2 regions of the Mycolicibacterium phlei genome follow, and region 2 is predicted to be linked to the other one. Evidence: riboswitches for the same ligand, from Rfam matches in the RefSeq annotation. Region 2 holds a riboswitch; the other holds the start of a gene.

Region 1 (7,568 bases), 2.3 Mb from region 2:
CGGTATCGGTGGTAACCGCCCCCGAATCCGAACCGCATCCCGCCATCAGGCTCGCGGCGATCCCGAACACCGCCAACAACCGAGAAGTCTGTGCCACAGTCATCTTCCTCTGTCAGATTTTCGTCGCGGATCGCGACACCGAATCGGCGTGGGAGAACAGCAGATGCGCACGCCCCGTCGTGGGGTGGCGGACGACGTCGCCGACGACGTCGAACACCTGTCGGAGCAACTCGGGCTCCAACACCTCGGCCGGCGGTCCGTGAGCGAGCACCCGGCCGTCGGCGACGACCGCGACCGCATCGAAATACCGCAGCACCAGGTCGAGGTCGTGCATCGCGGCGACCACGGTGCAGCCGAGCTCGTGAAGGATCTGCAACAGCCGCAGCTGCCATGCGGCATCGAGATGGTTGGTGGGTTCATCCAGCACCAGCACCGGCGTCTGCTGAGCCAACGCCCTGGCCAGCACCACCCGGTGGCGTTCCCCACCGGACAGCCGCGAACAGGGCCGGTCGGCCCAACTGCCCAGACCGACGACGGTCAGGGCCGCCCGCACGACGGTGCGTTCGGCCAGATCGGATCCCGACCACGGCGTGCGGTAGGGAATGCGCCCCAGGCCGACCGCCTCCCCGACGGTCAGCTCGCCGGACGGCTGTTCCTCCTGCCCCACCACCGCGATGGTTCTGGCCCGCCGCCGCGCCGACATCCGGTGCAGATCCTCATCACCGACCCGGACGGTGCCCGAAGCCGGTGTGTCCAGACCCGACAGCACCCGCAACAGCGTGGACTTCCCGGCCCCGTTCGGACCCACAACGGCCAGTCGGGTGCCGGCGGGAACCATCAGATCGACTTCGGACACAATGGTTCTGGCGCCCCGGCGACAATCCACACCGTGTGCGCTGAGCGGTGCGCTGGTCAGCGTGGCGATCATGTGGCGCCTCCGAACTCGTAGCGGCGCCGCCCCATGAGGAACAGGAACACCGGAGCGCCGATGAGACCGGTGACGATGCCCAGCGGCATCTCCCGCGGTGCGGCCAGTTCCCGGGAGACCACATCCACCCACACCAGAAACAGCGCTCCCGCGCACACCGTCACCGGAAGCATGGCGCGGTGCGTCGCGCCGACGATCAGCCTGGCTGCGTGCGGCACGATCAGCCCGATGAAACCGATGCCGCCGGCCACGGCCACCAACACACCGACGAGCACGCCCTGCATCGCGAACAGCCCGTTGCGCAGGGCCCGCACCGGGACCCCGAGCGACGCGGCGGTGTCGGACCCGGCCGCGTACGCGTCCAGCCACGAATGGATCAGCAACGCACCGACCAGACCGATCGCCACCACGGCCGCGGCGAGCGGAACTTTGGCCCAGGTCGCCCCGGCGACGCTGCCGAGCAGCCAGAACATCACGCTCTCGGCCGCATGCGGATCCCCGGCGGTGAACACCAGCAGCGAGGACACCGCCATGTAGGCCGAGGACAGCACCACACCGGACAGGATCAACCGCAGCGCGGTGAGTCCGCCCTGGGCGCGGGCCACCGTGTAGACGGTGAGGGTCGCCGCCATCGCGCCGAACAGCGCCCCACCCGACAGCGCCCACACGCCGAACCCGGACAGCACGCCCAGCGTCATGACGGCCGTGGCGCCCACCGCTGCACCGGCGGACACCCCGAGCAGGTACGGCTCGGCGAGCGGGTTGCGGACGAGGGCCTGCATCAGCGCGCCGGCCAGGGCCAGACCGGCGCCCACGACGGCCGCCAGGATCGAACGCGGTAACCGCAACTCCCAGATGATGACGGCATACCCCGCATCGACCTCGGCGCCGGTGAGCCGTCCGAGCACGGTGCGCCACACCTCGCCCAGCGGAATGTGCTCGGCCCCGAAAACGATCGACACGATGATGCTCACCACGGTGAGCACCGCGAGCACCCCGGTCAGGATTCTGGGCGCTACGGACCAGCATGCGATCGAGCGCCGCGCCGCCATGTTCGCTCCGTTCCTCTCCGGGGAGATCCGCCCCAGACCCTGCGAGGTGGTGGCTGCGGTGAGTGTCTGACTCACGACACCCGCGGGCATCGATCACAGTGGCGGGACCGTGCCGGATTCGCACCGGCTTCCTCAATCCGCAGTCGCCTTCGGCACTGATGGTGCCATACCGTATGAGTCAGCGCGGACCCGCCATCGGTAACAACGCCATCTCGCGGGCGTTCTTGATCGCGGTCGCGACCTGCCGTTGCTGCTGCGGCGTCAGACCGGTGACATGGCGCGAGCGGATCTTGCCACGCTCGCTGAGGAACGTGCGCAGCACCGAGACATCCTTGTAGTCGATGGTGGTGACGCCGAGCGCCGTTAGCTGATTGCGCCGCGGAATCGTGAGTTCGGTTGCTGTCTTGTGCTTCCTGGGCTTCTTGACCGCCATCACCAACTCGCCTTCCGCACGCCGGGCAACTCGCCGCGATGCGCCATCTCACGCACCCGCACACGGGACAACCCGAACTTGCGCAGATGCCCGCGTGGTCGCCCGTCGACGACATCGCGATTACGCAACCGCACGGGACTGGAGTCGCGCGGCAGCCGCTGCAAGGCGCTGACCGCGGCAGCGCGCCGATCCGCCGGGCTGGCCGGATCACGGATGGTCCTCTTGAGTTCGGCGCGCCGTTCGGCGTAGCGCTGCACCAGTTCTCGCCGCTGCTCGTTCTTGACAATCTTCGACTTCTTGGCCATCAGCGTTCCTCGCGGAACTCGACGTGGCGGCGCAGGACCGGATCGTATTTCCTGAGCACGATGCGGTCCGGGTCGTTGCGGCGATTCTTGCGGGTGACGTACGTGTATCCGGTTCCCGCAGTGGACCGCAGCTTCACGATGGGCCGGATCTCGTTGCGAGCCATCAGACCTTCTCCCCCCGTGCACGCATTCGGGCGACGACGGCCTCGATGCCGTCACGGTCGATCACCTTGATGCCTTTTGCGCTGACCCGCAGCCGGATTCGTCGTCCCTCCGACGGCAGGTAATAGGTCTTGTTCTGGATATTGGGGTCCCAGCGTCTCGGGGTGCGTCGGTGCGAATGCGACACCGAGTTCCCGAATCCGGGGCCGCGCCCGGTCACCTGGCAGTGGGCCGACATTGACTCTCCTTCGTCGTGCGGTACCGTCGTACGATAATGACAATCGTTTTCAATAAGCAAACCGGGAGGTCCCATGCGTACGCCGGTAGTGCTGGTCGCCGGACAGGATGACGCCCGCGGAACCGGTCGGGCCGTCGTCGAGGAACTGCTCAAGGCACCTGGCACCCTGCTCGTCAGCCACACCTTCGACGGCCATGTCGTCGTCCGCACCGTGAGCAGCTCGGTCGACAGCTCTCAGTGGGTACTTGAGCTGGTGCACGGATGCGTCTCGTGCACCGTGCGTGACGATCTGCTGATCCTGCTTCGCCGTCTGCACCGGCGCGCCGACGTGACCCGCATCGTCGTGCAGATGATGCCTTGGCTTGAGCCCGAACCCGTGCGATGGGCCATCGACAACGTGCACGTACGGGTCGGCCCGGGGTACATCGACGGGCCCGCGGCCCGCGACGTGGTGGTGGCAGCCGTGGTGACATGCGTGGACACCGCGGCGTGGCTGGAGCAGGCGCTCGGCGAGGACGAACTCGCCGACGGCCGCACGGTCGCCCAGGTGGTGGTCGGGCAGGCCGAGGTGGCCGATGTCCTGGTGCTCGGCGCACCGGAGGCAACGACTCTGGCGGTGCTGCGTCGGCTCGCGCCCCGCGCACGGATCACGGTCGGCCCAGACCGCCTCGAGCTGGCCCTGGCGCACCTCGAACCGGACAGTCCACGCGGACGCGCGCCCTCGCCCCGGGATTCCCTGCTGGCCGGACAACCGCCGCTGACGGCCGACGGCGAAGTACGCATCGTCGAATTCACCGCACGGCGGCCGTTCCATCCGGTGCGGCTGCACGCGGCCATCGACCTGCTGCTCGACGGCGTGGTGCGCACCCGCGGCCGCGCCTGGCTGGCCAACCGGGACGCCGAGGTCATGTGGATCGAATCAGTCGGTGCCGGGCTGCGTGTCAGCTCCGCCGGAAAATGGCTGGCCGCAATGACTTCCAGCGAGCTTACCCACACCGATCCGCAGTGGCGCGCGCTGGCGGCCATCGACTGGGACCCCAGTTTCGGTGACCGACACGTCTTTCTCACGATACTGGTCTGCGGCGCCCACAGTGACGACATTCTCGACGCACTGCGAGGCGCCCTGCTCACCGACGCCGAGTTCGCCCACCCCGAGACTTGGCGCGACTACCCCGACCCTTTCGGCGACTGGCATCAGGACCCGTGCGACGCCGACCAGGCTACCCATGCCGCACAGTTCTCGGATGCGGGTCAGCAGCCCGATCGACAGGCAGAAGAGTGACAACACTGATCGTGAGCCACTGCGTTCGGGTACGGCTGCCGGGGTGCGCAGTTAACAAACGCCACCCAACGCACCCTGACAAAGTCGGGGCGAGATGTGAACACAACGACCCGTCAGCCGAACTCCAGCAGCGTGATACTGGGCCGCAACCGGTGCAGCACGCCCCGGTCAGCTAGTCGTAACCCGATCGTGGCGACCAGGCCGCGGCCCGGCGGCAGAACAATGTCGCGGGCCCGGCGCACCCCTGGGACTTTGGTGGCGAGCGCAACACCCTGGTCCGCGGTCAACGGAAACGGCATCGGTGGTGCCGTGTACCGCCGGGTCAGTCGCAGGCCACGCATCGTTAGTGCGCTGAACCATGGTGGAATGGAGTCAAACATCGTAGCGCCGCCAGGGAATCGCTGCGCGCAATCGGCGATCAGGGCGAGCGCATCCTCGGGTTGTAGGTACATCAGCAGTCCCTCAGCGGTGATGAACACGCCGTTGTCGCTGTCGATACGATCCAGCCAGCTACGGTCCAGTGCGGACTGGGCTAATGCCACCACCCGGTCGTCGTGGGGCAACAACCGCGCCCTGATGTCCATCACCGGCGGCAGGTCGATTGAGTACCATGTGAGTTCAAGGTCGGGATGGTCGTGGGTGAGCCGTCAGAACTGGTTTGCAGTCCTTCTGCCAGGGCCACCACCGATGCGCCGGGGTGGTCGGCAAGGTAGCGTGCGGTCTCCGCATCGAATGCCCTGGCACGCAACGCATGGGCCTGTTGGTTGCGTCCGAACTTGGCGTAGTCGTAGGCGATAGCGTCATGGAGCTTGATCGCCCACGGATCGCGGATCACCCCGTCACTGCGTTTTGCTTCGGCCGCGCGGTTGCGTAGCGTCCACAACGCGGTTGCGGATACCTCTTTGAGTGAGTCGCCGTCGACCTTGGGCGCTGCGGACATGCGCGCTATTGTGCCACACCGCACCGTTGTTACGGGCTGGTCAGCCGTCGGCGAAGTCGGTCAAACAGCAGTGGGCTTCTTCAGCGGCACCACCACTGCGGAGGGAAGTCAGTGGCTACAGCATGTGTCGGGCTACTTGCCGTCGGGACGGTGCGGCCCGGCCGGCGGCGGTGGCCAGACGATCGTCGTGTCGCCGGCCTCGCGCACACCCCACTTGCGCTTCGGCTTCCACCGCAGGTCCGGGTGCGACTCGTGGACCGGGGTGATCGCCACCGAGACCCACACCACCGTCAGCGTCGCCGCGGCCACCGCGGACAGGGCGGCCGTCACCGCCAGCACCGCCTCCGCCGAGCTGGTCCGCGACCACCAGAACGCCCCGATGTTGGCGACCGTCGACAACCCCGACAGGTACGCCCCGGCCACACACCACCGGAACCGGCGGCGCCGCAGCGCGACGACCGAACAGGCCGCCGCGGCCGCCCCCAGCGTGGACGCGGCCACCGGCACGCTGGCGCCGACGATCCACACCGTGATCGCGGCCACCGCCAGCACCGTGGAGGCCGCCCACGCCAGCCGGCGCTGCCACGCAGCCAGGTGAACGTCGTCGAGCACCCGGTACTCGATCTGCTTGAGGGTCGCCTCGATCGACTGACCGCGCGACCGCAGACCGAACACGGGGCCCACCTCCTCGAAAACGACTACCTCCGAGGATAGTGACGGCCGCAAACCGCCAGGTCAGAGCTTGCCGTCGAGATACTCCGCGTAGGCGGGCAGATCCAGCTGGCCGTGCCCGGACAGGCCGATCACGATCACCTGCTCGCGCGGATCGTCGGCGACGTGCCTGGCGGCCGCCGCGATCGCGTGCGTCGACTCCGGCGCCGGCACGATGCCCTGCGTCCGCGCGAACTGCACCCCGGCGGCGAACGCGTCGCGCTGCGAGATCGCCACGCCCTCGACCAGACCGAGCTCCACCGTGTGGCTCAGCGCCGGCGCCATGCCGTGGTAGCGCAGCCCGCCGGCGTGAATCGGATCCGGCACGAAATCCATTCCCAGCGTGTGCATCTTGAGCAGCGGGGTCAGCCCGGCCACGTCGCCGTGGTCGTAGCGGTACTCACCCTGGGTGATCGACGGGCAGGCGGCGGGTTCGGCGGCCACGACCCGCGGGTTGGACCGGCCGTGGATCTTCTCCCGCAGGAACGGGAACGACAGCCCGGCGAGGTTCGAACCGCCACCGGCGCAACCGAATACGACGTCGGCGCCGTCCGGTTCGACCAACGCCAGTTGCGCCACGGCCTCCTGGCCGATCACGGTCTGGTGCAGCACCACGTGGTTGAGCACGCTGCCCAGCGCGTAGCGGGCCTCGGGATCGGCCGCGGCGACCTCGACGGCCTCGCTGACCGCCATGCCGAGGCTGCCGGTGGTGTTCGGATCCTTGGCCAGGATCGCCCGCCCGGCCTCGGTGAGCGTCGACGGGCTCGAGTGCACCGTGCCGCCGTAGGTCCGGATGAGATGGCCGCGGTACGGCTTGGACTCGTACGACGCGCGGACCTGCCACACCTCGATCTCCAGGCCGAACTGGGCGCCCGCGAACGACAGCGCGCTTCCCCACTGCCCGGCACCGGTCTCGGTGGTCAGCTTCTTCACGCCGTCGACGGCGTTGTAATAGGCCTGCGCCACCGCCGAATTCGTCTTGTGGCTGCCGACCGGGCTGACACCCTCGTACTTGACGTAGATGTGCGCCCCGGTGTTGAGCGCCTTCTCGAACCGGCGCGCCCGGATCAGCGGCGACGGCCGCCACATCGCGTAGATCGCCCGCACCGGCTCGGGGATCTCGATGTAGGTCTCGGTGGACGCCTCCTGCGCGATGAGCCCGCTGGCGAACAGCGGCGCCAGATCCTCCGGTGCGACCGGTTCCCTGGTGGCCGGATGCAGGTGCGGCGGGATCGGCTCGGACAGCTCGGCCGCCAGGTTGTACCAGTGGGTCGGCACCTCGACGGTGACGAGGTCCGGATGGGTGGCGTCGAGCTGTTCGGTCATGCCCGACACCCTAGTGGGCGTGCCTATCCGGCAGAACCGCGTGGTCCGCGCACCAGCGGCAGGAAGACGTCGTCGACGATCTCGCGGATCGTCTCGGCGGGCACCTCGGCCATCGTCATCAACAGCTCGTGGCGCACCAGGTCGACCGGCAGCGACACGACCCGCGGCGGCGGCACGCTGGTGAGTTCACC
Region 2 (7,568 bases):
GCAAGCGCGACCAGCGCGACTTCACGCTGTGGAAGGGCGCCAAGCCCGGTGAGCCGTCGTGGCCGACGCCGTGGGGCCGCGGCAGGCCGGGCTGGCACACCGAGTGCGTCGCGATGTGCCAGACCTACCTGGGCACCGAGTTCGACATCCACGCCGGCGGCATGGATCTGATCTTCCCGCACCACGAGAACGAGATCGCCCAGGCCGAGGCGGCGGGCAACAAGTTCGCCCGGTACTGGCTGCACAACGGCTGGGTGACCATGGGCGGCGAGAAGATGAGCAAGTCGCTGGGCAACGTGCTCGCGATTCCCGCTGTGCTGGAACGGGTTCGGGCTCCCGAACTGCGCTACTACCTGGGCAGCGCGCACTACCGGTCGATGCTGGAGTTCACCGAGACCGCGCTGCAGGACGCGGCCAAGGCCTACACCGGCATCGAGGAGTTCCTGCACCGGGTGCGCAACCGGGTCGGCGCGGTGACGGTCGGCGAGTGGACGCCGAAGTTCGCCGCCGCCCTCGACGACGACCTGTCGGTGCCGATGGCGCTGGCCGAGGTGCACGCCACCCGCGCCGAGGGCAACCGCGCGCTGGACTCCGGCGACCACGAGACCGCGCTGGAGAAGGCGCGCTCGATCCGCGCGATGATGGGCATCCTGGGCGCCGATCCGCTCGACGAGCGCTGGGAGTCCAAGGATGAGACGTCGGCGGCGCTGCACGCGGTCGACGTGCTGGTCCGCGCCGAGATCCAGCGGCGCGAGGAGGCCAGGGCCCGGCGGGACTGGGCGGAGGCCGACGCGATCCGCGACCGGCTCAAGGCGGCGGGTATCGAGGTGACCGACACCGCCGACGGGCCGCAGTGGTCGCTGATCGGAGACTGACGATGGCGGGTAACAGCAAGCGTCGCGGCGCGGTCCGCAAGCCCGGCACCAAGAAGGGACCGGTGGTCGGTTCCGGCGGCCAGCGCAGGCGCGGCCTGGAGGGCCGCGGGGCGACGCCGCCCGCGCACATGCGGCCGGGTCATCCGGCGGCCAGGCGCGCCGCCAAGGCGCAGGCCCGCAAGCAGGGCCAGAAGAAGACCGACGACACCGAGATGGTGCTCGGCCGCAACCCGGTGGTGGAGTGCCTGCGCGCCGGGGTGCCCGCGACGGCGCTGTACGTGGCGCTGGGGGCCGAGGCCGACGAGCGGTTGACCGAGTCGGTGCAGCTGGCCGCCGATGCGGGCATCTCGATCCTGGAGGTGCAGCGACACGAGCTGGACCGGCTGTCGGCCAACGGGCTTCATCAGGGCGTGGCGCTTCAAGTGCCGCCGTACGACTACGCGCATCCCGACGACCTGCTGTCGGCGGCGACGGCCGACGGCTCGCCGCCGCTGCTGGTCGCGCTGGACAACATCTCCGACCCGCGCAACCTGGGCGCCATCGTGCGGTCGGTGGCCGCGTTCGGCGGTCACGGGGTGCTGATCCCGCAGCGCCGTTCGGCGTCGGTGACCGCGGTCGCGTGGCGCACCAGCGCCGGCGCCGCGGCCCGGCTTCCGGTCGCGCGTGCGACGAATCTGACTCGGGCACTGAAGAGTTGGGCCGATGCCGGTCTGCAGATCGTCGGCCTGGACGCGGGCGGAGACACCACCGTCGACGAGCTCGACGGCACCGGACCGATCGTCGTGGTGGTCGGCTCGGAGGGTAAGGGCCTGTCGCGGCTGGTCCGCGAGACCTGCGACGCGGTGGTGTCGATCCCGATGGCCGGACCGACGGAGTCGCTCAACGCATCGGTGGCCGCGGGTGTGGTGCTCGCCGAGATCGCCCGCCAGCGCCGCAGCCGGTAGTCACGCCCCGAACAGCCGCACGGTCACCCACAACCCGAGCACCGACAGCACCAGCGTCGCGGGCACCGTGCACAGCCCGATCCGGCTGAACTCCAGCGGACGTGCGGTCAGATCCGCGCGAACCACGCTGCGCCACAACAGGTTCGCCAGCGAGCCGACGTAGGTGAGGTTGGGCCCGATGTTCACCCCGATCAGCACGGCCAGCACCGCGGCCGGTCCGGACGCGGCGACCAGCGGCAGCAGCACGAGCACCGCGGGCAGGTTGTTCACCAGGTTCGACAGCACCGCCGCCACCGCCGCGATCCCCAGCAGCGCGGGCAGGCCGTCGCCGGCGGGCAGCACGTTGCGCATGATCCCGTCGAATCCGTTGACCATCACCGCGTTCACCACCACGCCCAGGCACAGCACGAACACCAGGAACGGGACGTCCACCGCCTGCACGAGATGGCGCACACTGGTTCGCCGGTCCACGAAAGCCTTGGCGCCGAGCACGATCACTCCGCCGAGCGCGGCCCAGGCCGGAGACAGCCCGAGCGCCGAGGTGACCACGAACCCGACCAGCGTCACGGCCAGCACCACGAGCGCGAACACCGGCACGTCGACCTTCGCGTGCGACTCGGTGGTCGGCGCCACGGCGAGTTCGGCGCGGAAAACCCAGCGCAGCACCACGAACTCGACCGCGATGGCCACCAGCCACGGCACCGACATCAGCGCGGTGAAGTGCAGGAACGAGATCCCCGCGGTGGTGAACGCCAGCAGGTTGGTCAGGTTCGACACCGGAAGCAGCAGCGAGGCGCTGTTGGCCAGATGCGCGGTCGCGTACGCGTGCGGGGCGGCGGGCACGCGCAGCAGCCGGGCCATCGCCACCACCACCGGGGTCAGCAGCACCACGGTCGCGTCCAGGCTCAGGATCGCGGTGGTCAGCGCGGCGATCGCGAAAACCGCTGTCAGCAGCCGACTCTGGCTGCCCCGGGCGCGGCGGGCCATCACCGCCCCCGCGGCGCGGAACACGCCCTCGTCGGCGTACAGCCGCGCCAGCACCAGCACCGCGGCCAGAAAGCCGAGCACCGGTGCCAGCCGCAGCATCTCGTCGGCGGCCTCACGCACCGAGATCACGTCGAGCCCGATCAGCAGCGCGGCGGCGGGCACCGCGACCACGGCCTCCGGCCAGCGGTGCGGCCGCACGACCGCGAACACCAGGATGACCGCCAGCGCGGCCAGCGCCAGCGTCAGCGCCACGGGTCGCTGGGCTGCCAGAGGGTGGGCAGATGCAGGGCGACACCGTCGTCGCCGGCCAGCCGCGTCAGCACCCGCATCGAGACGTCGAGGTCGTCGGCGGCGTACGGCAGCGCCCGCAGCGGCCGGTGCAGCGGGCGGAAGAAGTCGTCCCAGTGGATCAGCACGACGCGGCGCGCGCCGACGGTGCGCACGGTCTGGTCCCAGTACTCGACGAGGTAGCGCTCCGGCTGCAGCCCGAGTTGGCCCACCCCGAGGTACACCACGTCGGCGCGCTGCCCGGCCAGCGCGCCGGGGATGTAGCCGGCGCTGCCGACGATCAGCAGCCGCCGGTCCGAGGGCCGGTGGTGCACCAGCGTCGACCACGCCTCACCGCAGCGGTAGGCCGACGCGCGCACCGGCGGTACCACCGGCGCGGTGATCGGGCCGGGAAAGCGGTCGGGCGGGCAGTGGTGGCCCTCGATCAGCGTCACCGTGTACGGGCCGAGTTCGACCGGGGTGCCGGGGACGGCGACGACCGTCCGGTCGCCGGGCAGGCCGTGGCCGCGGCCCACCTGGGCGGCCGAGGATCCGCCGACCAGCCGGGCGCCGGTCCGCTCGGCCACCACCGCGCTGTCCATCGCGTGGTCGTAGTGGGTGTGCACCGGCAGCACCGCCTCGAGCCGGTCGACGCGCAGACGGGCCAGACAGCCCTCGATCCGGGGCCGCGACGGGGTCAGCCGCCGCAACCCCACCGCGGCCAGCGACGGCCGGGTGAAGAAGCCGTCGGTCATCAGCGCCGAGGTGCCGTCGTCGATGAGCAGCGTGGTCACCCCAGCCCACGTCACCGACACCGGGGTGGCCTCGGTGGCCGGCGGCGCGTCGAGGTAGCCCGCGTAGTCCGCGAGGTCGGGCCTGCCCAGCTTCAGACGCATGCGCCAACTCTAGGTGCGGCAGCCGGCGTTCAGCTGGTGTGGCAGGATCGGGCGCGATAGGCGACGGTGACCCGAGGAAGCCGGTGAGATTCCGGAGCGGTCCCGCCACTGTGATCGGCACGTCCGAGAGCCAGACACTCGACTCGTCGCCTCCTCACGACAACTGGGGCGGATCTCCCCGGCGAGGGTGGCGCACGGTGTGCCGTCGGCATACCGTGCGGTTCGCTTTCCGCGCGTCCGTCCCCTGGACAGGAGGGCATCGGATGCGCCGCTGGCTGGCACTGCTTGCCGCCGTCCTGGTCGCCGGTTGCGCGACGTCGCACACGGATACGACGAAATCCGGTGCCGCGGAGGGATTTCCGGTGACGGTGGACAACTGCGGATTCACCACGGTCTACGACGGCCCACCGCGGCGCGCGGTCGCCGTGAACCAGCACGCGGTCGAGACGATGCTGGCGCTGGGGCTGCAGGACGTCATGGTGGGCACCGCGTTCCTCGACGACGCGATCCTGCCCGAGTACCGCGACGCCTACGAGGCGGTTCCGGTTCTCGCCGAGGAGTACCCGTCCTATGAGGTGCTGCTCTCGGTTGAACCCGACTTCGTCTACGGCGGGTGGCCCAGCGCGTTCGACGACGGCGAGGGCCGCGGCCGGCAGCGGTTGTCGGACGCCGGCATCGCCACCCACCTCAACGCAGAGGGCTGCGCGACGGAACCGGTCACGATCGACACCGTCGACGCCGAAATCCGGGATATCGGACGCATCTTCGGGGTCGGTGAGCGTGCCGAGCAACTGGTCGCGGGTCAGCGCGCCGCCGTGCAGGGCGTCCGGGACCGGCTCGATGAGGTGACGCCGCTCGCCGTCGCCGTCTATGACAGCGGGGAGACCAGCGTGTTCACCTCGGGCGGGCTGGGCATCGGTGACGCGATCATCGAGGCCGCAGGCGGGGAGAACCTGTTCGCGGACGTGCCGAAGGTGTGGGCCGACGTGTCGTTCGAACAGTTCGCCGAACGGGAACCGGATGTCGTTCTCATCTACGACTACGGCGACCAGTCGGTGGCCGATAAGAAGCGGTTCCTGCTCGAGCACCCGGTGCTGCGGCAGGTGCCCGCCGTCCAGGAGCAGCGGTTCGCGGTGCTGCCCCTGTCGTCGATCACCGCCGGTGTGCGGGTCGGACAGGCGGTCGAATCGCTGGCCCGGCAACTGCATCCGGACCGGTTCTGATGGTGCGTTACCCCGTTGTCCTGACGCTGCTGGCGGTGCTGCTGGTGGCGACGGCGACGACGGGTGTGGCGGTGGGCTCGGTGGCGGTTCCGGCCGCGGAGGTGTGGCAGATCCTGCTGCATCGGGTGCTGCCGAGGGCATTCGACCAGACCTGGTCGCCGGCCCGGGCCGCCATCGTGCTCGACGCGCGGCTGCCCCGGGTGCTGCTCGCGGCGCTGGTCGGTGCGGGCCTGGCCGTGTGCGGGATGGTGCTGCAGGCGGTGGTGCGCAACCCGTTGGCGGACCCGATGCTGCTCGGGGTGTCCTCGGGAGCCTCGGTGGGGGCGGTGCTGGTGCTGGTCGCCGGGGTCGGCGCCGGTCTGGTCGCCATGCCGCTGGCGGCGTTTCTCGGTGCGCTGGGCGCACTGGTCGCGGTCTACCTGCTGGCGCGCACCGGCGGGCGGATGACCACGATCCGGCTGATCCTCGCGGGTGTCGCGGTAGCCGAGGTGCTGTCGGCCGTCGCCAGCCTGTTGATCGTCACCTCCGATGACCCGCACAAGGCGCAGTCCGCGGTGCGCTGGCTGCTCGGTGGGCTGGGCGGGGCGACCTGGTCGACGCTGTGGGTGCCGACGCTCGTCGTGCTGGTCGGAGTCGGAGTGCTGCTCGCGGTCACCCGTTCCCTGAACCTGCTGTACAGCGGGGAGGAGGCCGCCACCACCCTCGGCCTGGACGTGCACCGGTTCCGCGCCGCGATGTTCGTCGTCGTCGCCCTCATGGTCGGTGCGATGGTCGCGGTGACCGGGGCGATCGGGTTCGTGGGGCTGATCATGCCGCATGTGGTGCGCATGCTGGTCGGCGCCGACCACCGCCGGGCGTTGCCTGCCGCCGCACTACTGGGTGCGTCGTTCCTGATCGCCTGCGACATCGCGGCCCGCACCGTGGCGGCACCGGAGGAGCTGCCGGTGGGCATCCTCACCGCACTGGTCGGTGGGCCGTACTTCCTGTGGTTGATGAGGCGCAGGGCACCGGCATGAGCACGACGGTCGAGTTCGCCGCGGTCACCGTGCGGGTGGGACGCCGGGAGCTGGTGAGAGACGTCTCGCTACGGATCGAGCCCGGTGAGATGGTGGGCATCGTGGGGCCCAACGGTGCGGGTAAGACCACGCTGCTGCGCACGCTTTACCGCGCGCAACGGCCGACGTCGGGCCGGGTGCTGGTCGGCGGCGACGACGTCTGGGTGCTGCCGGGCAGGCAGGCGGCGCGACGGCTGGCCGCGGTGCTGCAGGACAGCACGGGTGACTTCGAGCTGACCGTGTACGACGTCGTCGCGATGGGGCGCACCCCGTACAAGCGGGCCTTCGAGGGCGACAACGCCGACGACCGCAGGATCGTCATGGACGCGCTGACCGCGGTCGACATGGCCGCACTCGCCGGCGAACCGTACAACCGGCTCTCCGGCGGGCAGAAGCAGCGCGTGATGATCGCGCGGGCGCTGGCCCAGCAGACCGGTGTGATCGTGCTCGATGAACCCACCAATCACCTGGATCTGCGACACCAGCACGAGGCCCTACACCTGTTGCGGCGCACCGGCGCCACCGTTGTCGCGGTGTTGCACGACCTGAATCTGGCTGCCGCGTACTGCGACCGGATCTGTGTGATGGACGCCGGCGCTGTCGTGGCGGTCGGCGAACCCGCAGAGGTGTTGACTGAACGGCTCATTGCGGAGGTCTACCAGGTGAGCGCACGCGTGATCGTCGACGACCGGGTTCGGGTGGACGTCATACCGGGGGTGCTGCGATGAGGATCGCCGACCAGCTCGCCGACGTCGGGCGGCTCGGCGGTTTCTTCGCCATCGGCCTCGGCCCGGGTTTCGACGGCTGGCGTCCGGTATCTGACTGCTACGCAGACGGTTTCGCGGATCTGATCGAGCGCACCGCGGCGCGCAACGGCGACCGCCGGGTGTCGGCGTCGCTGGTGCAGATGGGGCATGCGACGCGGTTGTGGTCACCTGCGCTGGCCTGCGCCGTGATCCACGGTGTGGCACCGGATTTCGCGGATCTGCGGTGGGCGCCGGACACCGCCGACCTGGCCGTTCCGGAGCCCACGGGCACGCCGCTGTCCTCGGACCGTGCGCAGACCCTCTACCGGGTGGTGGTGGAGCGGCACCTGGAGCCGCTGGCGGCCGCGCTGCCGGTGAGGCTGGCGTCCGGACTGCTCTACGGCAACATCACCTCGGCGATGGTCGGGGCGGCCCGCGCGCTGTACATGATCCGGCCGTCACTGCGCGACGACGCGACCCGGCTGGCCCGCGAACTGTTGGCCACCGGACGCCTGGCGGGCACCGGAACGGTGTCGGGCAACCTGGCATTTCGTCGCCGCAGCTGCTGTCTGTAC

The links. Region 2 has a riboswitch for cobalamin ahead of MPHLCCUG_RS02335 (ABC transporter substrate-binding protein). Riboswitches for the same ligand answer to the same signal wherever they lie in the genome.
Region 1: another riboswitch for cobalamin. It lies ahead of MPHLCCUG_RS13110 (FecCD family ABC transporter permease); the one in region 2 lies ahead of MPHLCCUG_RS02335 (ABC transporter substrate-binding protein).

Annotation. Positions count from the first base shown of each region.
Region 1 covers NZ_CP014475.1:2,729,349-2,736,916, reverse strand. Annotated here, with positions in the region: gene MPHLCCUG_RS13120 (ABC transporter substrate-binding protein) at 1-103, opposite strand, end outside; gene MPHLCCUG_RS13115 (ABC transporter ATP-binding protein) at 113-928, opposite strand; gene MPHLCCUG_RS13110 (FecCD family ABC transporter permease) at 925-1,980, opposite strand; cobalamin riboswitch at 2,021-2,155, opposite strand; gene rpsR (30S ribosomal protein S18) at 2,159-2,416, opposite strand; gene rpsN (30S ribosomal protein S14) at 2,413-2,718, opposite strand; gene rpmG (50S ribosomal protein L33) at 2,718-2,882, opposite strand; gene rpmB (50S ribosomal protein L28) at 2,882-3,118, opposite strand; gene mrf (ribosome hibernation factor-recruiting GTPase MRF) at 3,192-4,400, shown strand; partial or broken gene MPHLCCUG_RS13080 (class I SAM-dependent methyltransferase) at 4,514-5,340, opposite strand; gene MPHLCCUG_RS13075 (hypothetical protein) at 5,473-6,015, opposite strand; gene MPHLCCUG_RS13070 (TrpB-like pyridoxal phosphate-dependent enzyme) at 6,076-7,377, opposite strand; gene MPHLCCUG_RS13065 (TetR/AcrR family transcriptional regulator) at 7,401-7,568, opposite strand, start outside.
Region 2 covers NZ_CP014475.1:462,997-470,564, forward strand. Annotated here, with positions in the region: gene cysS (cysteine--tRNA ligase) at 1-875, shown strand, start outside; gene rlmB (23S rRNA (guanosine(2251)-2'-O)-methyltransferase RlmB) at 878-1,819, shown strand; gene MPHLCCUG_RS02325 (SLC13 family permease) at 1,820-3,058, opposite strand; gene MPHLCCUG_RS02330 (MBL fold metallo-hydrolase) at 3,049-3,969, opposite strand; cobalamin riboswitch at 3,997-4,129, shown strand; gene MPHLCCUG_RS02335 (ABC transporter substrate-binding protein) at 4,233-5,192, shown strand; gene MPHLCCUG_RS02340 (FecCD family ABC transporter permease) at 5,192-6,208, shown strand; gene MPHLCCUG_RS02345 (ABC transporter ATP-binding protein) at 6,205-6,975, shown strand; gene MPHLCCUG_RS02350 ((2Fe-2S)-binding protein) at 6,972-7,568, shown strand, end outside.